DNA from 4 places in the Pseudocitrobacter faecalis genome. Region 4 is predicted to be linked to each of the others. Evidence: predicted binding sites of a transcription regulator. Region 4 holds the regulator's gene; each other region holds the start of a gene.

Region 1 (5,144 bases), 1.9 Mb from region 4:
ACACTGGAGGTTAAAAACGACGCAAAACTGTCGTTTATGACTCAGACGACGCTCTCTGTTGACGATACCTCTGACGTTATCGACGCGCTGCGTAAACGCTTCCCGAAAATCGTTGGCCCACGTAAAGATGATATCTGCTACGCCACCACTAACCGTCAGGAAGCCGTACGCTCGCTGGCCGAACAGGCTGACGTGGTGCTGGTCGTGGGGTCGAAAAACTCCTCGAACTCCAACCGCCTGGCGGAACTGGCACAGCGGATGGGCAAAGCGGCCTATCTGATTGATGACGCGACGGATATTCAGGAAGAGTGGGTGAAAGGCGCCGCCTGTGTCGGCGTGACCGCTGGCGCGTCTGCGCCGGATATCCTGGTGCAGAATGTGATTGCGCGCCTGCAAACCCTCGGGGGCGGCGAAGCCATCCCGCTGGAAGGGCGCGAAGAGAACATTGTTTTCGAAGTGCCGCGGGAACTGCGTGTGGATGTTCGTGAAGTCGAGTAAGTTATTCCCTTCATAAATATGACAAGATGCCAGACTTAATGTCTGGCATTTTTTTATGGAGGAAATATGCGCCTGCCGATTATTCTCGATACCGACCCTGGCATCGACGATGCCGCCGCCATTGCGGCTGCGTTGTTTGCCCCGGAACTGGATCTCCAGCTAATGACGACTGTGGCGGGCAACGTTTCCGTCGAAAAAACCACGCGTAACGCTCTCCAGTTGCTGCATTTCTGGGAGGCGAACGTTCCGCTGGCTCAGGGGGCGGCAACGCCGCTGGTGCGTCCGCTACGCGATGCGGCCTATGTGCACGGGCAGTCCGGTATGGAAGGTTACGACTTTACCGAACATCAGCGTCAACCGCTGGAGAAACCCGCTTTTATCGCCATTCGTGATGCGCTGATGCACTCACCGGAACCTGTCACACTGGTTGCCATCGGCCCACTCACCAATATCGCGCTGCTGCTTTCTCAATTCCCGGAGTGCAAATTCAATATCCGTCGCCTGGTGATTATGGGCGGCTCGGCGGGGCGCGGTAACTTCACGCCAAACGCCGAATTTAATATCGCCATCGACCCGGAAGCCGCTGCGCAAGTTTTCCAGAGTGGGCTGGAAATTGTGATGTGCGGTCTGGATGTGACTAACCAGGCGGTGCTAACGCCGGAATATCTGGCAACCCTTCCGGCGCTCAACAAAACCGGAAAAATGCTGCATTCGCTCTTCAGCCACTACCGCAGCGGCAGTATGCAAAGCGGCCTGCGCATGCACGATCTCTGTGCTATCGCCTGGCTGGTACGGCCGAAACTGTTCACTCTGAAACCCTGTTTTGTCGCCGTCGAGACTCAGGGAACCTACACCGCCGGAACCACTGTGGTGGATATTGAGGGACGACTTGGGCAACCTGCGAATGTGCAGGTTGCGCTGGGGCTGGATGTGGAAGGGTTCCGTGAGTGGGTAGCGGAGGTGTTGCGGCTGGCACCTTAATCGTCTTCTTATGCTATGAATAATTCTGTTGGGAAACGGAGATAATTTAGACACTTTCCATTTGAACGGTGGAAAAGTGTCAGGTTTACGCTTTAACCTTTCAGCTTTACCCATGATTCGTCCTTCCCGATGAATCATGGCTTTTACTGATATTCCCCTCTGTTTATCATTTAATTCTAATTATGGGCGTTTTCGGCTGGCGGCCTCCGGGCGGGCTGGTTACTCTGAGAACGGTTTACGCAAAATTAACAAAAGAGAATAGCTATGCATGATGCACAAATCCGTGTCGCCATTGCCGGGGCCGGGGGACGTATGGGGCGCCAGTTAATTCAGGCGGCGATGGCAATGGACGGCGTTCAGTTGGGCGCGGCGCTGGAGCGCGAAGGTTCCAGCCTGCTGGGTAGTGATGCGGGTGAGCTGGCGGGTGCGGGGAAAACCGGTGTGACCGTTCAGAGCAGCCTGGACGCGGTTAAAGATGATTTTGATGTCTTTATCGATTTTACCCGCCCGGAAGGCACGCTGACGCATTTGGCGTTCTGCCGTGAACACGGGAAAGGCATGGTTATCGGAACCACCGGTTTTGATGATGCCGGCAAGCAGGCGATTCGCGATGCCTCTCAGGATATCGCGATTGTCTTTGCCGCTAACTTCAGCGTTGGCGTGAACGTCATGCTGAAGCTGCTGGAGAAAGCCGCCAAAGTGATGGGCGACTATACCGACATCGAAATCATTGAAGCGCACCATCGTCATAAAGTGGACGCCCCATCAGGCACGGCGCTGGCAATGGGTGAGGCGATTGCGTCTGCGCTGGATAAAGATCTGAAAGAGTGTGCCGTATACAGCCGCGAAGGCTATACGGGCGAACGTGTGCCTGGCACGATCGGTTTTGCGACCGTACGTGCGGGCGATATCGTCGGCGAACATACGGCGATGTTCGCCGATATTGGCGAGCGCGTTGAGATTACGCATAAGGCCTCCAGCCGTATGACCTTTGCTAACGGGGCGGTGCGTTCGGCTTTGTGGCTTAAATCGAAGCAAAGTGGTCTTTTTGATATGCGTGATGTGCTTAATCTTAATGAATTATAGTATTTATTACCCATCGTGATGTGGTATTGCAGTCAGTAAGTTATTGATTGCATAGGGCGATATTTTATCGCCCTTTATTTTATCTATCTCATATGAATTAAGAGGTGAGAGGCTAAAAATATTCACTTATCTCTGTGATAATGGTTATTTAAATGTAAATTTTGACCATCTGGTCTACTTTTTCCCTGCCCTGTCCTGTTTTTAACATTCTTTCAGCCCCGCAAGCGTTTTCTGATGTGAGTTAGATGATCTTTTTGCCTGTTAAAAGCGCCAGTTAAAGCCAGTGGCGCAAAATAATAATAAAAAATGCCCTTTAAGGTAGACTTTTGTCTGGGCTCTCTCTAGAATGCCGCCGTTTGCCAGAAATTCAAAGGTAAGCAGATTTGCATTGATTTATGTCACTGTCGTGAATTAATATGCAAATAAAGTGAGTGAATATTCTCTGGAGGGTGTTTTGATTAAGTCAGCGCTATTGGTTCTGGAAGACGGAACCCAGTTTCACGGTCGGGCCATAGGGGCAACAGGTTCGGCGGTTGGGGAAGTCGTTTTCAATACTTCAATGACCGGTTATCAAGAAATCCTCACTGATCCTTCCTATTCCCGCCAAATCGTTACTCTTACTTATCCTCATATCGGCAATGTCGGCACCAATGCTGCTGACGAAGAGTCTTCTCAGGTTCATGCGCAGGGTCTGGTTATCCGCGACCTGCCGCTGATTGCCAGCAACTACCGCAATACTGAAGACCTCTCTTCCTACCTGAAGCGCCATAACATTGTGGCGATTGCCGATATCGATACGCGTAAGCTGACGCGTCTGCTGCGCGAGAAGGGTGCGCAGAACGGTTGCATCATCGCTGGGGATAACCTCGATGCGGCGCTGGCGCTGGAAAAAGCGCGTGCGTTCCCGGGCCTGAACGGAATGGACCTGGCGAAAGAAGTTACCACCCGCGAATCCTACAGCTGGACGCAGGGGAGCTGGACGCTGGCAGAAGAATTGCCGGAAGCGAAAAAAGAAGAAGAGCTGCCATTCCACGTCGTTGCCTACGATTTTGGCGCGAAACGCAATATTCTGCGCATGCTGGTTGACCGTGGCTGCCGCCTGACCATCGTACCGGCGCAAACTTCTGCGGAAGAGGTGCTGAAGATGAACCCGGACGGCGTGTTCCTTTCTAACGGCCCGGGCGACCCGGCTCCGTGCGATTACGCGATTACCGCGATTCAGAAATTCCTCGAAACCGACATTCCGGTATTCGGCATCTGCCTCGGCCATCAGTTACTGGCGCTGGCGAGCGGTGCGAAGACCATCAAGATGAAGTTCGGCCACCACGGCGGCAACCATCCGGTGAAAGATATCGATAAGAATGTGGTGATGATCACCGCACAGAACCACGGTTTTGCGGTGGATGAAGCGACGCTGCCTGAAAATCTGCGCGTGACGCATAAATCCCTGTTCGACGGCACCCTACAGGGGATTCATCGTACCGATAAGCCCGCGTTCAGTTTCCAGGGACACCCGGAAGCGAGCCCAGGCCCGCACGATGCTGCACCGCTGTTCGACCACTTTATCGAGCTTATCGAGCAATACCGTCAGTCCGCGAAATAATCAGGAGTTATAAGAGCCATGCCAAAACGTACAGACATAAAAAGTATCCTGATTCTGGGTGCGGGCCCGATTGTTATCGGCCAGGCGTGTGAGTTTGACTACTCTGGCGCGCAAGCCTGTAAAGCGCTGCGTGAAGAGGGTTACCGCGTCATTCTGGTGAACTCCAACCCGGCAACCATCATGACCGACCCGGAAATGGCGGATGCGACCTACATCGAGCCGATTCACTGGGAAGTGGTGCGCAAGATTATTGAGAAAGAGCGTCCGGATGCGGTGCTGCCGACCATGGGCGGCCAGACGGCGCTGAACTGCGCGCTGGAACTGGAGCGTCAGGGCGTGCTGGAAGAGTTCGGTGTCACCATGATTGGTGCGACCGCCGATGCGATTGATAAAGCAGAAGACCGCCGCCGTTTCGACGTGGCGATGAAGAAAATCGGCCTTGATACCGCACGTTCAGGTATCGCGCACACCATGGAAGAAGCGCTGGTGGTTGCCGCTGACGTTGGCTTCCCGTGCATTATTCGCCCTAGCTTCACGATGGGTGGCACCGGTGGCGGCATCGCTTATAACCGCGAAGAGTTCGAAGAAATCTGCGAACGCGGTCTGGATCTCTCCCCGACTAACGAGCTGCTGATTGATGAATCGCTGATCGGCTGGAAAGAGTACGAGATGGAAGTGGTGCGTGATAAAAACGACAACTGCATCATCGTCTGCTCCATCGAAAACTTTGATGCGATGGGCATCCACACCGGTGACTCCATCACCGTAGCACCAGCCCAGACGCTGACCGATAAAGAATACCAAATCATGCGTAACGCCTCGATGGCGGTACTGCGTGAAATCGGCGTGGAAACTGGCGGCTCCAACGTCCAGTTTGCGGTGAACCCGAAAAACGGTCGTCTGATTGTTATCGAAATGAACCCGCGTGTGTCTCGCTCCTCCGCGCTGGCTTCAAAAGCCACGGGGTTCCCGATTG
Region 2 (5,144 bases), 2.4 Mb from region 4:
GACATACTTTATGAGGTCCGCTTGCTCTCGCGAGGTCGCTTCTCTTTGTATATGCCATTGTAGCACGTGTGTAGCCCTGGTCGTAAGGGCCATGATGACTTGACGTCATCCCCACCTTCCTCCAGTTTATCACTGGCAGTCTCCTTTGAGTTCCCGGCCTAACCGCTGGCAACAAAGGATAAGGGTTGCGCTCGTTGCGGGACTTAACCCAACATTTCACAACACGAGCTGACGACAGCCATGCAGCACCTGTCTCACAGTTCCCGAAGGCACCAAAGCATCTCTGCTAAGTTCTGTGGATGTCAAGACCAGGTAAGGTTCTTCGCGTTGCATCGAATTAAACCACATGCTCCACCGCTTGTGCGGGCCCCCGTCAATTCATTTGAGTTTTAACCTTGCGGCCGTACTCCCCAGGCGGTCGACTTAACGCGTTAGCTCCGGAAGCCACGCCTCAAGGGCACAACCTCCAAGTCGACATCGTTTACAGCGTGGACTACCAGGGTATCTAATCCTGTTTGCTCCCCACGCTTTCGCACCTGAGCGTCAGTCTTCGTCCAGGGGGCCGCCTTCGCCACCGGTATTCCTCCAGATCTCTACGCATTTCACCGCTACACCTGGAATTCTACCCCCCTCTACGAGACTCAAGCTTGCCAGTTTCAAATGCAGTTCCCAGGTTGAGCCCGGGGATTTCACATCTGACTTAACAAACCGCCTGCGTGCGCTTTACGCCCAGTAATTCCGATTAACGCTTGCACCCTCCGTATTACCGCGGCTGCTGGCACGGAGTTAGCCGGTGCTTCTTCTGCGAGTAACGTCAATTGCTGTGGTTATTAACCACAACACCTTCCTCCTCGCTGAAAGTACTTTACAACCCGAAGGCCTTCTTCATACACGCGGCATGGCTGCATCAGGCTTGCGCCCATTGTGCAATATTCCCCACTGCTGCCTCCCGTAGGAGTCTGGACCGTGTCTCAGTTCCAGTGTGGCTGGTCATCCTCTCAGACCAGCTAGGGATCGTCGCCTAGGTGAGCCATTACCCCACCTACTAGCTAATCCCATCTGGGCACATCCGATGGCAAGAGGCCCGAAGGTCCCCCTCTTTGGTCTTGCGACGTTATGCGGTATTAGCTACCGTTTCCAGTAGTTATCCCCTCCATCAGGCAGTTTCCCAGACATTACTCACCCGTCCGCCACTCGTCAGCAAAGCAGCAAGCTGCTTCCTGTTACCGTTCGACTTGCATGTGTTAGGCCTGCCGCCAGCGTTCAATCTGAGCCATGATCAAACTCTTCAATTTAAGTTTGATGCTCGTGAATTAAACTTCGTAATGAATTACGTGTTCACTCAGAGACTTGGTATTCATTTATCGTCTTGCGACGTTAAGAATCCGTATCATTGAGTGCCCACACAGATTGTCTGATAAATTGTTAAAGAGCAGTTGCGACGCGCTTTAGCGAACTGTCGCGAGGTGGCGTATATTACGCTTTCCTCTTTCAGAGTCAACCCTGATTTTCAGGATTTTTCTCTTCAACCGAAGCGGCTGTTGCCGTGTCAGTGGGAGCGCATTATAGGGAGTTCTCATGAGGCTGCAACCCTAAATATGCAGTAATTTTACTGACTGCTGAAATTCACAGCAAAACCCCGCCTTATACCCTTTTATACACAGAGTTACCCACAGAACTGCCGATCTTTTTTCTTTCTAAGGGAGATGGAGATGACGAAAATCGGACAACCTGAATGAAAAAGAAAAATTCGCGAGCGTTGCGCAAACGTTTTCGTTACAATGCGACCGCAAAACAAGGATGCCCCGTAAGGGGCGTTAGCTGAGTTTTTTGCGAAAAATTCAGCTAACGCTCTCTGTAATAGTCAAATCCAGGGGATTTACCATGCAACAACGTCGTCCAGTCCGCCGCGCCCTGCTCAGTGTCTCTGACAAGGCCGGTATCGTTGAATTCGCCCAGGCACTCTCCGCACGTGGTGTGGCGCTGCTCTCTACCGGTGGCACAGCGCGCCTGTTAGCAGATAAAGGTTTGCCGGTGACCGAAGTTTCCGATTACACCGGTTTCCCGGAAATGATGGATGGACGCGTAAAAACTCTGCATCCAAAAGTACACGGCGGTATTCTGGGGCGTCGCGGCCAGGATGATGCCATCATGGAACAGCACCACATTGAGCCTATCGATATGGTGGTCGTTAACCTGTATCCGTTCGCCCAGACCGTTGCCCGTGAAGGCTGCTCGCTGGAAGATGCAGTTGAGAACATCGATATCGGCGGCCCGACGATGGTGCGCTCCGCAGCGAAGAACCATAAAGATGTTGCCATCGTGGTGAAGAGCAGCGACTACGACGCCATTATTAAAGAGATGGATGCTAACGAAGGTTCGCTTCTGCTTGCTACCCGTTTCGATCTCGCCATCAAAGCTTTCGAACACACCGCCGCCTACGACAGTATGATTGCCAACTACTTCGGCAGCATGGTTCCGGCCTATCACGGCGAAAGTAAAGACGCCGCCGGTCGCTTCCCACGCACGCTGAATCTGAACTTCATTAAGAAGCAGGATATGCGCTATGGCGAAAACAGCCACCAGCAGGCTGCCTTCTATATAGAAGAGAATGTGAAAGAAGCCTCTGTTGCCACCGCAACCCAGGTTCAGGGTAAAGCCCTTTCCTACAACAACATCGCCGATACCGATGCGGCGCTGGAGTGCGTGAAAGAGTTCGCCGAACCGGCCTGTGTGATTGTGAAACACGCTAACCCTTGCGGCGTAGCTATCGGTAATTCCCTTCTTGATGCTTACGATCGTGCGTATAAAACCGATCCGACTTCCGCATTCGGCGGCATTATAGCCTTTAACCGCGAGCTGGATGCCGAAACCGCACAGGCCATCATTTCTCGTCAGTTTGTCGAAGTGATCATTGCGCCGTCCGCCAGCGAAGATGCCCTGAAAATCACTGCCGCCAAACAGAACGTGCGCGTTCTGACCTGTGGTCAGTGGGCCGAACGTGTTCCAGGCCTCGATTTCAAACGTGTGAATGGCGGCTTGCTGGTTCAGGATCGTGACCTGGGGATGGTCGGTGCAGAAGAACTGCGCGTCGTCACCAAACGTCAGCCGACCGAGCAGGAACTGCGTGATGCGCTGTTCTGCTGGAAAGTGGCGAAGTTCGTGAAATCCAACGCTATCGTCTATGCCAAAGGCAATATGACTATCGGTATTGGTGCAGGCCAGATGAGCCGCGTGTACTCCGCCAAAATCGCCGGTATTAAAGCTGCCGATGAAGGTCTGGAAGTGAAAGGTTCGTCAATGGCTTCCGATGCATTCTTCCCGTTCCGCGACGGTATTGATGCTGCCGCCGCTGCAGGCGTGACCTGCGTTATTCAGCCTGGCGGTTCAATCCGTGACGACGAAGTGATTGCCGCTGCTGACGAGCACGGTATTGCGATGCTCTTTACCGACATGCGCCACTTCCGCCATTAATGGAGCGACAAATGAAAGTATTAGTGATTGGTAACGGCGGGCGCGAGCACGCGCTGGCCTGGAAAGCGGCGCAGTCGCCGCTGGTTGAGACCGTATTTGTCGCACCGGGTAATGCGGGAACGGCGCTGGAGCCTGCGCTGCAAAACGTCGCTATCGGCGTGACCGATATCCCGGCGCTGCTGGACTTCGCGCAAAACGAAAAGGTAGATCTGACCATTGTCGGCCCGGAAGCGCCGCTGGTGAAAGGTGTAGTGGATACCTTCCGCGCCGCCGGGCTGAAAATCTTCGGCCCAACGGCAGGTGCCGCGCAGCTGGAAGGTTCTAAAGCGTTTACCAAAGATTTCCTGGCCCGCCATAAGATCCCCACGGCGGAATACCAGAACTTCACCGAGGTAGAACCTGCACTGGCGTATCTGCGTGAGAAAGGCGCGCCGATCGTCATTAAAGCTGACGGTCTGGCAGCGGGTAAAGGCGTGATCGTGGCGATGACGCTGGAAGAAGCGGAAGCGGCTGTTCACGATATGCTGGCAGGCAACGCTTTTGGCGACGCGGGTCATCGCATTGTTATCGAAGAGTTTCTCGACGGCGAAGAAGCGAGCTTTATCGTGATGGTGGACGGCGAGCATGTGCTGCCGATGGCCACCAGTCAGGATCACAAACGTGTAGGCGATAAAGATACCGGGCCGAACACCGGCGGAATGGGCGCTTACTCTCCTGCGCCGGTGGTGACCGATGAGGTTCATCAGCGCACCATGGAACGTATCATCTGGCCAACCGTGAAAGGCATGGCGGCGGAAGGTAATACCTACACTGGCTTTCTCTACGCAGGCCTGATGATCGATAAACAGGGCAATCCGAAGGTTATCGAATTCAACTGCCGCTTTGGCGATCCGGAAACCCAGCCGATTATGCTGCGCATGAAGTCCGACCTGGTTGAACTCTGCCTGGCGGCCTGTGAAGGCAAGCTGGACGAGAAAACATCCGAGTGGGATGAACGCGCCTCGCTTGGCGTAGTGATGGCAGCGGGCGGTTATCCAGGTGATTACCGCACCGGTGACGTGATCCACGGTCTGCCGCTGGAAGAAGTGGAAGGCGGTAAAGTGTTCCATGCGGGTACAAAACTGGCAGATGACGAGCAGGTGGTGACCAGCGGCGGGCGCGTGCTGTGCGTGACGGCGCTGGGACATACCGTTGAGGAAGCCCAGAAACGCGCCTACACACTGTTGAACGATATTCACTGGGACGGTAGCTTTAGCCGTACTGATATTGGTTATCGGGCAATTGCGCGCGAGCGAGGCGAGTAACTAACGATCCCAGATGCCCGGTGATACACCGGGCCAAGCCACCAGCTCTTAAGCGAAAGGCTTAAAAATTCTTTTCTGTTGGCTGCCAGGTACAGTAGTCCTGGTTAGCAACCAGCAACAGTTGCGTCCCTTCTGGCGATTCCAGCCAGGCAATACTCACCTCTACCGATGAACGACGCTGACGGTTTTCAACATGCGCCAACGCGCGGCTATCGAGGTCAGGCTTCACCACCTCACCTTCGCAGGTCGTTACGCTGTGATCCGCATGCCAGCGCCCCTGACGCAGTACAACGCGCCCCTGACGCAATGCGTCGCTGGTCTGGTGGATTTGCTCAGCGCGATAGCGGTAAAGCGCTACCTGGTCGC
Region 3 (5,144 bases), 2.9 Mb from region 4:
ATGGGCGGTAGTTGGCCGATGGTAAGCCTGGTGCTGCTGTGCCTGGGACGGGTGATTCTGGGGATTGGCCAGAGCTTTGCCGGGACGGGCTCCACGCTGTGGGGTGTCGGTGTGGTCGGCTCGCTGCATATTGGGCGGGTCATTTCCTGGAACGGCATCGTAACTTACGGAGCGATGGCGATGGGCGCGCCACTCGGCGTGCTCTGTTACCAGTACGGCGGCCTGCACGGTCTGGCGCTGGTGATTATGACGGTTGCTGCGCTGGCAGTGATTTGTGCACTGCCGCGTGCGGAAGTGAAAGCGGCGAAGGGCAAGGTGATGTCGTTTCGCGCGGTGCTCGGGCGCGTCTGGCCCTACGGCATGGCGCTGGCGCTGGCCTCGGCGGGCTTCGGCGTTATCGCGACCTTCATTACGCTGTTTTATGACGCCAAAGGCTGGGACGGCGCAGCCTTCGCGCTCACGCTCTTTAGCTGCGCATTCGTTGGCACGCGCCTGCTGTTCCCCAACGGGATCAACCGTCTGGGCGGGCTGAACGTAGCCATGATCTGTTTTTCGGTTGAGATTATCGGCCTTCTGTTGGTCGGAATCGCTGATACGCCACTGATAGCGAAAATCGGCACCTTCCTGGCGGGAGCAGGCTTCTCGCTGGTCTTCCCGGCGCTGGGTGTGGTGGCAGTGAAGGCCGTACCGCCGCAAAATCAGGGTTCCGCGCTGGCAACCTACACGGTGTTTATGGATTTATCGCTCGGGATTACCGGGCCGCTCGCCGGGCTGATGATGGCGTGGATGGGCGTGTCGACGATTTATCTTGCTGCCGCCGGGCTGGTGGCGATTGCGCTGCTACTGGGATGGCGGCTAAAAAAAAGGCCTCCGGTTGAACAACCGAAGGCCGCGTCATCATCAGACTAATTAGTTGATAACGATAGTGTTAATGATGTTTTCAGCGGCAGTTTGCGCCTGCTGCTGATTGTCTGCCGGCAGGGTAACCTGCATGGTCAGTAGCTTGCCGTCAATTTTGCCGAGGATAACGGAAGAGTATGCAGTCTGGCCTTTGGCAGAAATAATGCTGTCCAGTTGTTGCAGCGTGTGGCCTTTCACCTCGATGGATTTATTGGTCACAACCTGCAGCTGTGGGTCGCGGCTGCGCTGTTGCTCTTCCAGACGTTTCGCCATCACGCCGAGGTCTTCATCGGTGTTGTCGCCCACGATAACGATCACGGCTTTCTGCCCGGTCGCATCAGAGTAAACGTGCATGTTGTTGCTCTGGGTGCCCATCTTCCCGCTCTGGTCGGTCATATCCGCGGGTAATGAGAAGCTCAGCTTGCCATCCAGCAGGTTAATCGGCTGCCCGGAGGCGTTGCTCTCTGCCGCCGCACCCTGTGCCGGAGCTTTGGTATCGCTGTTGTCACAGGCTGCCAGCCCGGCAACCAGCAGGCCAATACCAACGTATTTCACCAATTTGCGCATTGACTTCTTCCTTTCGATAAACGGCCATTAACGGCTCATTCACCCATCTTATCACAACTCGGAAAACGAACCTTTAACCTGGCTGCATTGCTGACAAATCGGATTTGTCTGCCAGGCGTTTCATCAGCATATTCAGCAGCACGCCGTACATCGGCAGGAAGAAAATGATGCTGATCAGCACTTTAAAGCAGTAATCGACCAGCGCGATTTCCACCCAGTGCTGTGCCATAAACGGGTCAGTGCTGCGCCAGAAGGCGATGAAGAAGAAGGCCAGCGTGTCGCTGATATTGCCGAACAGCGTCGAGGCCGTCGGCGCGAGCCACCAGTGTCGGCTTTGACGCAGGCGGTTAAAGACATGCACGTCGAGGATTTGCCCCAGTGCATAGGCCATAAAGCTGGCGGCGGCGATACGAGCGACAAAAAGGTTGAAACTCGCCAGTGCGCCAAACCCCTGCCACTCACCCATATAGAAAAGTGATGAGATAGCGTAGGAGACCATCAGTGCGGGGAGCATGACTGCGAAAACGATGCGTCGAGCCAGCGGCGCGCCAAAAATGCGCACGGTGAGGTCAGTCGCAAGGAAAATAAACGGAAAGCTGAACGCGCCCCAGGTGGTGTGGAAGCCAAAAACAGAAACCGGCAGCTGCACCAGATAGTTACTGGATATGATAACCAGCAAATGGAATAGCGATAGCCAAACCAGCGCGTGCTTGCGCTGTACGGATGTAAAGGGAGTCATATTGTACCTTTTTAGTGATTGGGGTGAGGGAACCCAATAAAACTGTTCGTATTCTTATCGTTACCTGCGCGATAAGGGAGCGAATGATACTGCTTCCGCGCATCATTGCAATGGTTGTTTTTCACGCAATCGTTAACCTGACTTGCGTCACAGAAATCACGGCGTAAACTAAGCCCGATTTTTCTACGGTGAGACCACAATGACCGATCTGTTCGCCAGCCCAAACCATACTTTAGATGCCCTTGGCCTTCGTTGCCCGGAGCCGGTGATGATGGTGCGCAAAACCGTGCGCACGATGCCCGTGGGCGAAACGCTGCTGATTATTGCCGACGACCCGGCAACCACCCGCGATATTCCCGGCTTCTGTACGTTCATGGAACATGAACTGATTGCTAAAGAGACCGACACCCTGCCGTATCGCTACCTGCTGCGTAAAAGCCACTAGTTTTGTCAGGGCAGATTCTGTGATCTGCCCTGAAATATCGTTATCACATCGTTAAAATCGCGTTTCGAAATTGTTTCTTTTGTGAGTTATCTCACCGCCCACCTCGCGCTTCCCGTCTAGTTTTTAAGCGGAAAACTAAAACAACGTTTTATCTCTTACCGCAACAATACCGCTGGAGCCGACCGATGAAGATGACTGTTAAGCCATTCGTGGCCGCTTTGTGCCTTTCCTCCGCTGCCTTCCTGTTTACCTCTTACGCCTCGGCGCAGGTGATCAAGGCCGCAGACGTTCACCCTGAGGGCTACCCGAACGTGGTGGCGGTGCAGCATATGGGGGAGAAACTCAAACAGCAAACCGGTGACAAGCTGGAGATTAAAGTCTTTCCCGGCGGCGTGCTGGGCGATGAGAAGCAGATGATCGAGCAGGCGCAGATGGGGGCGATCGACATGATCCGCGTATCGATGGCCCCGGTCGCGGCGATTTTGCCGGATATCGAAGTCTTCACGCTGCCCTACGTTTTTCGCGATGAAGATCATATGCATAAGGTGATTGACGGCGAGATCGGTAAGCAGATTGGCGACAAGCTCACTAACAATCCGAAATCGCGGCTGGTCTTCCTCGGCTGGATGGATTCCGGTACGCGTAATCTCATCACTAAAGAGCCGGTGCTGAAGGCGGAAGATCTCAAGGGGATGAAAATTCGCGTGCAGGGCAGCCCGGTTGCGCTGGCGACACTCAAAGATATGGGCGCGAACTCGGTGGCGATGGGCGTGAGCGAGGTTTACAGCGGCCTGCAAACGGGCGTGATTGACGGCGCGGAGAATAACCCGCCGACGTTTATTGCCCATAACTATCTGCCCGTCGCCAAAAACTACACCCTGAGCGGCCACTTTATTACCCCGGAAATGCTGCTCTACTCGAAAGTGAAGTGGGACAAACTGAGCCCGGACGATCAGCAAAAAATCATCACCCTGGCCCATGAAGCGCAGCTGGAGCAGCGTGAACTGTGGAAAGCCTACAACGACCAGGCGCTGGCGAAGATGAAAGCGGGCGGCGTGCAGTTCCACGAAATCGACAAAACCTTCTTTGTTCAGGCCACGGAACCGGTGCGAAAAGCCTATGGCGAAAAGCATCAGGATCTGATGAAAGCCATTGCTGATGTCCAGTAGCGGAGGCGTTATGTCAGAGCATTTTTCGCGCGCAATGGACCGGCTCTATATGCTGGCGATGTGGGTCGCCGGGTTGTCACTGCTGCTGATGACGATAGTCATTCCGGTGGGGATTTTTTCTCGCTATGTGCTTAACCGGGGCGAATCCTGGCCGGAGCCGATTGCCATTATCTGCATGGTGACCTTCACCTTTATCGGCGCGGCGGTGGGCTATCGGGCCGGGTCGCATATCGCGGTCAATATGCTCACCGACCGCTTGCCCGCAGCGCTGCAAAAAGCGGCGGCGCGGCTGGTGGACTTACTGATGCTGTTGGTGACCGTCCTGATGTTCTGGTACAGCTTCTGGCTCTGCGTCGAGTTGTGGGAGCAGCCCGTTGCGGAATTCCCGGTGATGACCTCCGGCGAGAGCTATCTGCCGCTGCCGGTGGGTTCCGCTGTGCTGATTCTGTTCGTGATTGAGCGCCTGCTGTTCGGTTCGCAGGAACACCGCCCGGTGGTGCTCATCGGTAACCACGGTTAATGAGGTGAAAGATGGATGCGTTTATTTTGCTTTTCACCCTCGCCATTCTGTTGGCCGTGGGGATGCCCGTCGCGTTCGCGGTGGGCTTAAGTGCCGTTGCCGGCGCGCTGTGGATTGACCTGCCGCTGGAGGCGCTGATGATTCAGATAACCAGCGGGGTGAACAAGTTTACCCTGCTGGCGATCCCGTTCTTTATTCTGGCGGGGGCGATCATGGCCGAGGGGGGCATCGCCCGGCGGCTGGTCAATTTCGCCTATCTGTTCGTAGGCTTTATTCGCGGTGGGCTATCGCTGGTGAACATTGTCGCCTCGACCTTTTTCGGCGCGATTTCCGGTTCATCGGTGGCGGATACGGCGTCTATCGGCAGCGTGATGATCCCGGAGATGGAAAAAAAAGGTTACCCGCGCGAATACGCGGCGGCGGTGACGGCGAGCGGTTCAGTGCAGGCGATTTTGATCCCGCCCAGCCATAACTCGGTGATTTACTCGCTGGCAGCGGGTGGCACGGTTTCTATTGCGTCGTTGTTTATTGCGGGCGTGCTACCAGGCCTATTGCTGGGGTTGTGCCTGATGATCCTGTGTCTCGGTTTTGCCCATAAGCGCGGTTATCCGAAAGGGGAGCGCATCCCGTTTAAGCAGGCGGTGAAGATTTTTGTCGATGCGCTGTGGGGGCTGATGACGGTGGTCATTATTCTCGGCGGTATTCTCTCGGGGATTTTTACCGCCACCGAATCGGCGGCGGTCGCCTGCTTGTGGGCGTTCTTCGTGACCATGTTTATCTACCGTGATTATAAGTGGAGCGAGC
Region 4 (5,144 bases):
TTCAAATTACCTCCCTCAGTGAAGACTACTGGGATCGCCACTACGTCGGCGCACGCCGCGTAATGACGCCGAAAACCATCCGCTAACCCCTACCCTGCCACACATCTGGCAGGGTAACCTTCTCTTTTATCACACCTTTTAATTTGCTACTCTATCCACACTCAGTACAGGGTTACTGGGGATATTAACTATAAAAAGGAGAGTAGCAATGTCGTTCGAATTACCTGCATTACCGTATGCCAAAGACGCTCTGGCACCGCACATTTCTGCCGAGACGCTCGAGTATCATTATGGGAAACACCACCAGACTTACGTTACCAACCTGAACAATATGGTTAAAGGGACGGCGTTTGAGGGCAAATCACTGGAAGAGATCATTCGCACCTCTGAAGGCGGCGTGTTCAACAACGCAGCACAGGTCTGGAACCACACCTTCTACTGGCACTGCCTGGCACCGAATGCCGGTGGCGAACCGACCGGTGACGTGGCGGAAGCCATCAACCGTTCTTTCGGTAGCTTTGCTGAGTTTAAAGCGCAGTTCAACGATGCAGCCGCGAAGAACTTCGGTTCTGGCTGGACCTGGCTTGTGAAAAAAGTCGACGGCAGCCTGGCAATTGTCTCTACCTCTAACGCAGGTACGCCGCTGACGACGGATGCCAAACCGCTGCTGACGGTCGATGTGTGGGAACACGCTTACTATATTGATTACCGTAATGCACGCGTTAGCTATCTGGAGCACTTCTGGGCGCTGGTAAACTGGAAGTTTGTTGCTGAGAATCTGGCGGCATAAAGAAAATGACGCAGAAGGGTTTCCCCTTCTGCGTTGTTGTTACTGGCTTACCACGACCTCTTCACCCTGAGAGCGGCTGCTGAAGAAAACCAGCAGTAGCGCCAGTCCTGCCACAATCGCCCCCATCACCGGCACAAAGCTGTAACCCAGTCCGCCAGAAATCACCGCACCACCGGCTACGGCACCTAAAGCATTACCGAGATTAAACGCGCCAATGTTGACGGAAGAAGAAAGCCCCGGCGCTTCATGCGCAACACGCATTACGCGCATCTGCAACGGTGGCACCACCGCAAAGGTCGCCGCGCCCCACACCACCATACTGAATGCGGCACCGATTTCCGTGCGCGCCAGGAACGGGATCGCCAGCATTATCAACATTAACAGCAGCAGAAAACCTTTCAGGGTACCGCTGACTGAACGGTCTGCAAATTTACCACCAAGATAGTTGCCGATGGAGAAACCTACACCAATCAGCACCAACATCAATGTGATAAAGGCAGGTGTCGCATCCGTGATAGTGTGCAGCACCGGCGAAATGTAGGTATAGAGCGTGAACATCGCCCCCGCGCCCAGCACGGTGGTGAGCAACGCAGACAGTACCTGCGGGCGAACCAGCACCGACAGTTCACGCTTCACGTCCGGTTTCTCACCCGCCCCGCCTTTCGGCAGCGACAGCCACAGACCAATAATCGCAATCACGCCGAGCCCGGCCGTCGCCAGGAACGACATACGCCAGCCGATCGTTTCTCCGAGCCATGTTGCCGCCGGAACGCCGCCGATGTTGGCGATGGTCAGCCCCATAAACATGGTCGCGACGGCGCTCGCTTGTTTATCTTTCGGTACCACGCTTGCGGCAACAACCGATCCCAGACCAAAGAACGCACCGTGATTGAGGCTGGTAATAATGCGCGACAGCATTAACGTAGTGTAATCCGGTGCAATCGCGGAAAGGACGTTGCCCAAAGTGAAAATCGCCATCAGGAAGATTAACGCGTTGCGCCGTGCGCGATGTGAAAGCAGCAGCGTCATCAGCGGCGCGCCAACCATCACACCTACAGCGTAAGCGCTGATCAACATGCCAGCGGCGGGAATCGAGACATCAACCCCTTTGGCAATAACGGGTAATAGCCCCATTGGCGAAAATTCGGTGGTACCGATTCCGAATGCGCCTACGGCTAACGCCAGTAAGGGATAATTCACTTTCATGCTTTGACTCCGGTTTGCCGCAAACGCAAGGCGGCGTGACAACAGATGGCAAAAGCATGACATCAATCACAAAAAAACAGAAGTGAACAAATTAGCAAAATATTTTTGCTGAATTGATAACAATCGAAGAGAGGGAGAGCCGTCTCTCCCTTTAGGATGGGTTAATGCAGGACGGCGGTCAGCGCAGCAGCAACGATCAGCGCCAGCGTAATAACCGTGGTGGTAATTGACATCTTCAGTTCGGTACTCATCAATTTTTCTCCTTATTATCCCCACACCAAAAGTGAGCTATGTCATTTTTGCACACTTAATCGCAAAAATCTTCCCGGATTTCACGCAATAACCGATTTTGCGCTTCCACTTTTGTCAAAGATAAGACAAAATTCGACGCTTATTAAAAAGTGTATCGGCCATTGACCCCCTCCTGTCGTCCTGTGTCGTTTTCCCGGCGAACCGCAATTCATAACATTGCGCCAGGGTGAGTGAAGGCAAACGTTTTCGTATTGAATCGATCAGGGGCAGGCCCGGGTCTGGAGTGAGATGGAATGGCAACTATTAAAGATGTAGCGAAGCGCGCAAACGTTTCCACTACAACTGTATCACATGTGATTAACAAGACGCGTTTTGTCGCCGAAGAGACGCGTGAAGCGGTGTGGGCGGCAATCAAAGAATTGCACTACTCTCCCAGCGCCGTGGCCCGCAGTCTGAAGGTCAATCACACCAAATCCATTGGTTTGTTGGCGACCAGCAGTGAAGCTGCCTACTTTGCAGAAATTATTGAAGCCGTTGAGAAGAACTGCTTCCAGAAAGGCTATACCCTGATCCTCGGTAATGCGTGGAACAATCTTGAGAAACAGCGCGCGTATCTCTCAATGATGGCGCAGAAGCGCGTGGACGGCCTGCTGGTGATGTGTTCAGAATATCCGGAATCATTGCTGCAAATGCTGGAAGAATACCGCCATATTCCGATGGTGGTCATGGACTGGGGTGAAGCGAAAGCCGACTTTACCGACTCGGTTATTGATAACGCCTTTGAAGGCGGCTACATGGCTGGTCGTTATCTGGTGGAACGCGGACATCGCGAAATCGGCGTGATCCCAGGCCCACTGGAGCGTAACACCGGCGCGGGTCGTCTGGCTGGCTTTATGAAAGCCATGGAAGAGATGATGATCAAGGTGCCGGAAAACTGGATTGTGCAGGGCGATTTCGAACCGGAGTCCGGCTACCGCGCGATGCAGCAAATACTGTCCCAGAATCCGCGCCCTACCGCTATCTTCTGCGGCGGCGATATCATGGCGATGGGCGCGTTGTGCGCCGCAGACGAAATGGGCCTGCGCGTGCCGCAGGATATCTCGCTGATTGGTTATGACAACGTGCGCAACTCGCGTTTCTTTACGCCAGCACTGACCACTATCCACCAGCCGAAGGACTCCCTCGGGGAAACCGCCTTCAATATGCTGATGGACAGAATCGTCAGCAAACGCGAAGAGTCGCAGTCCATCGAAGTGCACCCGCGCCTGATTGAACGCCGTTCCGTGGCCGACGGCCCGTTCCGCGATTACCGCCGTTAAGCGTCTTTGCGGACGCTCGAGTCGGGCGTTCGCAACCATTCATTGTTCAGCGTTTCACTGTCCCCTAAATAGTCGAGTAACCAGCTTAGCGCTGGTGAACTGTCGTTTTGCTGCCAGGTCAGACAACAGGCGGCATCGGGAAACGGGTTTTCCAGTGCCAGTGCCGCCCATTCGCCTTTATCAATCTTTGGTTGCGCAAAATGATCTGGCACCATTCCAACGCATAATCCAGCAGATAAACAGGTTTCTGACGATTCCCAGTCCGGTACCACGACCCGCTTCTGGTTATCCAGTAACCAGGTGGTACGTTTAGGTAACGAACGCGATGTATCTTCGCGCACCAGTGACGGCCAGTTGCGCAACACGTCATCACTGAGCGGCCCCTCCATTTGTGCCAGTGGATGCGAGCGGGCGACCACGCACTGCCAGCTCAGCATGCCCATATCCCGGAACGCATATCGCCCCCCTACGGGTATCGCGCGTGTCGCGCCAATCGCCAGTTCAACTCGCCCATCCGCCAGCGCATCCCATACGCCATTAAAAACTTCCTGGTAGACCAGCAGCTCTACATCACTGAAGTGGCGATAGAAATCAACAATCATCTGTCGTGTGCGTTCGGGTTTGACAATGTTATCCACGGCAATCGCCAACTGCCCACGCCAGCCGTTGGCTATTTGTTGACACTGCTGACGGGTGATCTGCATTTTTTTGATAACAGAGCGCCCCTCTTTCAAAAACCATGCCCCTGCAGGGGTTAATTCCACATCCCGGTGACGACGTTCAAACAGCGGAACCGCCAGCCACTCCTCGAGTTGCCGTACTGTATAACTGATTGCAGAAGGCACACGGTGGAGCTCATTTGCCGCGCCGCTAAAGCTTCCGTTCCGCGCGACAGCATCCACAACTTCCAGCGAATATTCAGACCACATTTTCTGCTCACAAAATTTTTGAAACCACTACGCAAATATTAGCGTTTCACAAGGCAGTTTTCACTCTCTACACTCTCAGCCTCCTCATCTGTACAAAAAAGGCGTTTTTATGCAACCTGGGAAAGGATTTTTAGTCTGGCTGGCGGGCCTGAGTGTTTTAGGCTTCCTCGCCACCGATATGTATCTTCCGGCTTTCGCCGCGATTCAAAGCGATCTGCAAACACCGGCTGCCGCCGTGAGCGCGAGTCTGAGTTTATTCCTTGCCGGGTTTGCCGTAGCACAGCTGCTGTGGGGGCCGCTCTCAGATCGCTATGGCCGCAAGCCTGTCCTGCTGATTGGCCTGACGATTTTTGCCCTTGGTTGTCTGGGAATGCTGTGGGTACGCGATGCCACCACCCTGCTCGTTCTGCGATTCGTGCAGGCAGTCGGCGTATGTGCCGCAGCGGTAACCTGGCAGGCGATGGTGACCGATTATTATCCGGCACAGCGAACTAACCGTATTTTCGCGACCATTATGCCGCTGGTCGGGCTTTCTCCGGCGCTGGCACCGCTGTTGGGAAGCTGGATCCTGCACCACTTTGAGTGGCAGGCTATCTTTGCTACGCTCTTTGCCATCACGCTGATTTTGATGATCCCCGCGTTGCGCCT

The links. The regulator PurR, encoded in region 4, represses purine synthesis genes. The targets are predictions, from matches to a motif close to CANGCAAACGTTTGCNTG.
Region 1: a site for PurR is predicted at 2,911-2,928, ahead of carA (glutamine-hydrolyzing carbamoyl-phosphate synthase small subunit). Genes of this name have one in related genera too.
Region 2: a site for PurR is predicted at 1,761-1,778, ahead of purH (bifunctional phosphoribosylaminoimidazolecarboxamide formyltransferase/IMP cyclohydrolase). Genes of this name have one in related genera too.
Region 3: a site for PurR is predicted at 2,329-2,346, ahead of tusA (sulfurtransferase TusA). Genes of this name have one in related genera too.

The regions. Positions count from the first base shown of each region.
Region 1 is NZ_CBDDNJ010000002.1:3,703,368-3,708,511, reverse strand. Features, by position in the region: gene ispH (4-hydroxy-3-methylbut-2-enyl diphosphate reductase) at 1-498, shown strand, start outside; gene rihC (ribonucleoside hydrolase RihC) at 565-1,479, shown strand; gene dapB (4-hydroxy-tetrahydrodipicolinate reductase) at 1,744-2,565, shown strand; gene carA (glutamine-hydrolyzing carbamoyl-phosphate synthase small subunit) at 3,020-4,168, shown strand; gene carB (carbamoyl-phosphate synthase large subunit) at 4,187-5,144, shown strand, end outside.
Region 2 is NZ_CBDDNJ010000002.1:4,193,813-4,198,956, forward strand. Features, by position in the region: rRNA gene ACOXYR_RS20305 (16S ribosomal RNA) at 1-1,295, opposite strand, end outside; gene purH (bifunctional phosphoribosylaminoimidazolecarboxamide formyltransferase/IMP cyclohydrolase) at 1,885-3,474, shown strand; gene purD (phosphoribosylamine--glycine ligase) at 3,486-4,778, shown strand; gene ACOXYR_RS20320 (DUF1481 domain-containing protein) at 4,840-5,144, opposite strand, start outside.
Region 3 is NZ_CBDDNJ010000002.1:4,746,053-4,751,196, forward strand. Features, by position in the region: gene ACOXYR_RS22820 (MFS transporter) at 1-909, shown strand, start outside; gene ACOXYR_RS22825 (DcrB family lipoprotein) at 910-1,467, opposite strand; gene ACOXYR_RS22830 (7-cyano-7-deazaguanine/7-aminomethyl-7-deazaguanine transporter) at 1,541-2,206, opposite strand; gene tusA (sulfurtransferase TusA) at 2,406-2,651, shown strand; gene ACOXYR_RS22840 (TRAP transporter substrate-binding protein) at 2,837-3,820, shown strand; gene ACOXYR_RS22845 (TRAP transporter small permease) at 3,831-4,340, shown strand; gene ACOXYR_RS22850 (TRAP transporter large permease) at 4,352-5,144, shown strand, end outside.
Region 4 is NZ_CBDDNJ010000002.1:1,838,463-1,843,606, reverse strand. Features, by position in the region: gene ACOXYR_RS09585 (C40 family peptidase) at 1-86, shown strand, start outside; gene sodB (superoxide dismutase [Fe]) at 209-790, shown strand; gene ACOXYR_RS09575 (MFS transporter) at 830-1,996, opposite strand; gene cydH (cytochrome bd-I oxidase subunit CydH) at 2,158-2,247, opposite strand; gene purR (HTH-type transcriptional repressor PurR) at 2,542-3,567, shown strand; gene punR (DNA-binding transcriptional activator PunR) at 3,564-4,496, opposite strand; gene punC (purine nucleoside transporter PunC) at 4,606-5,144, shown strand, end outside.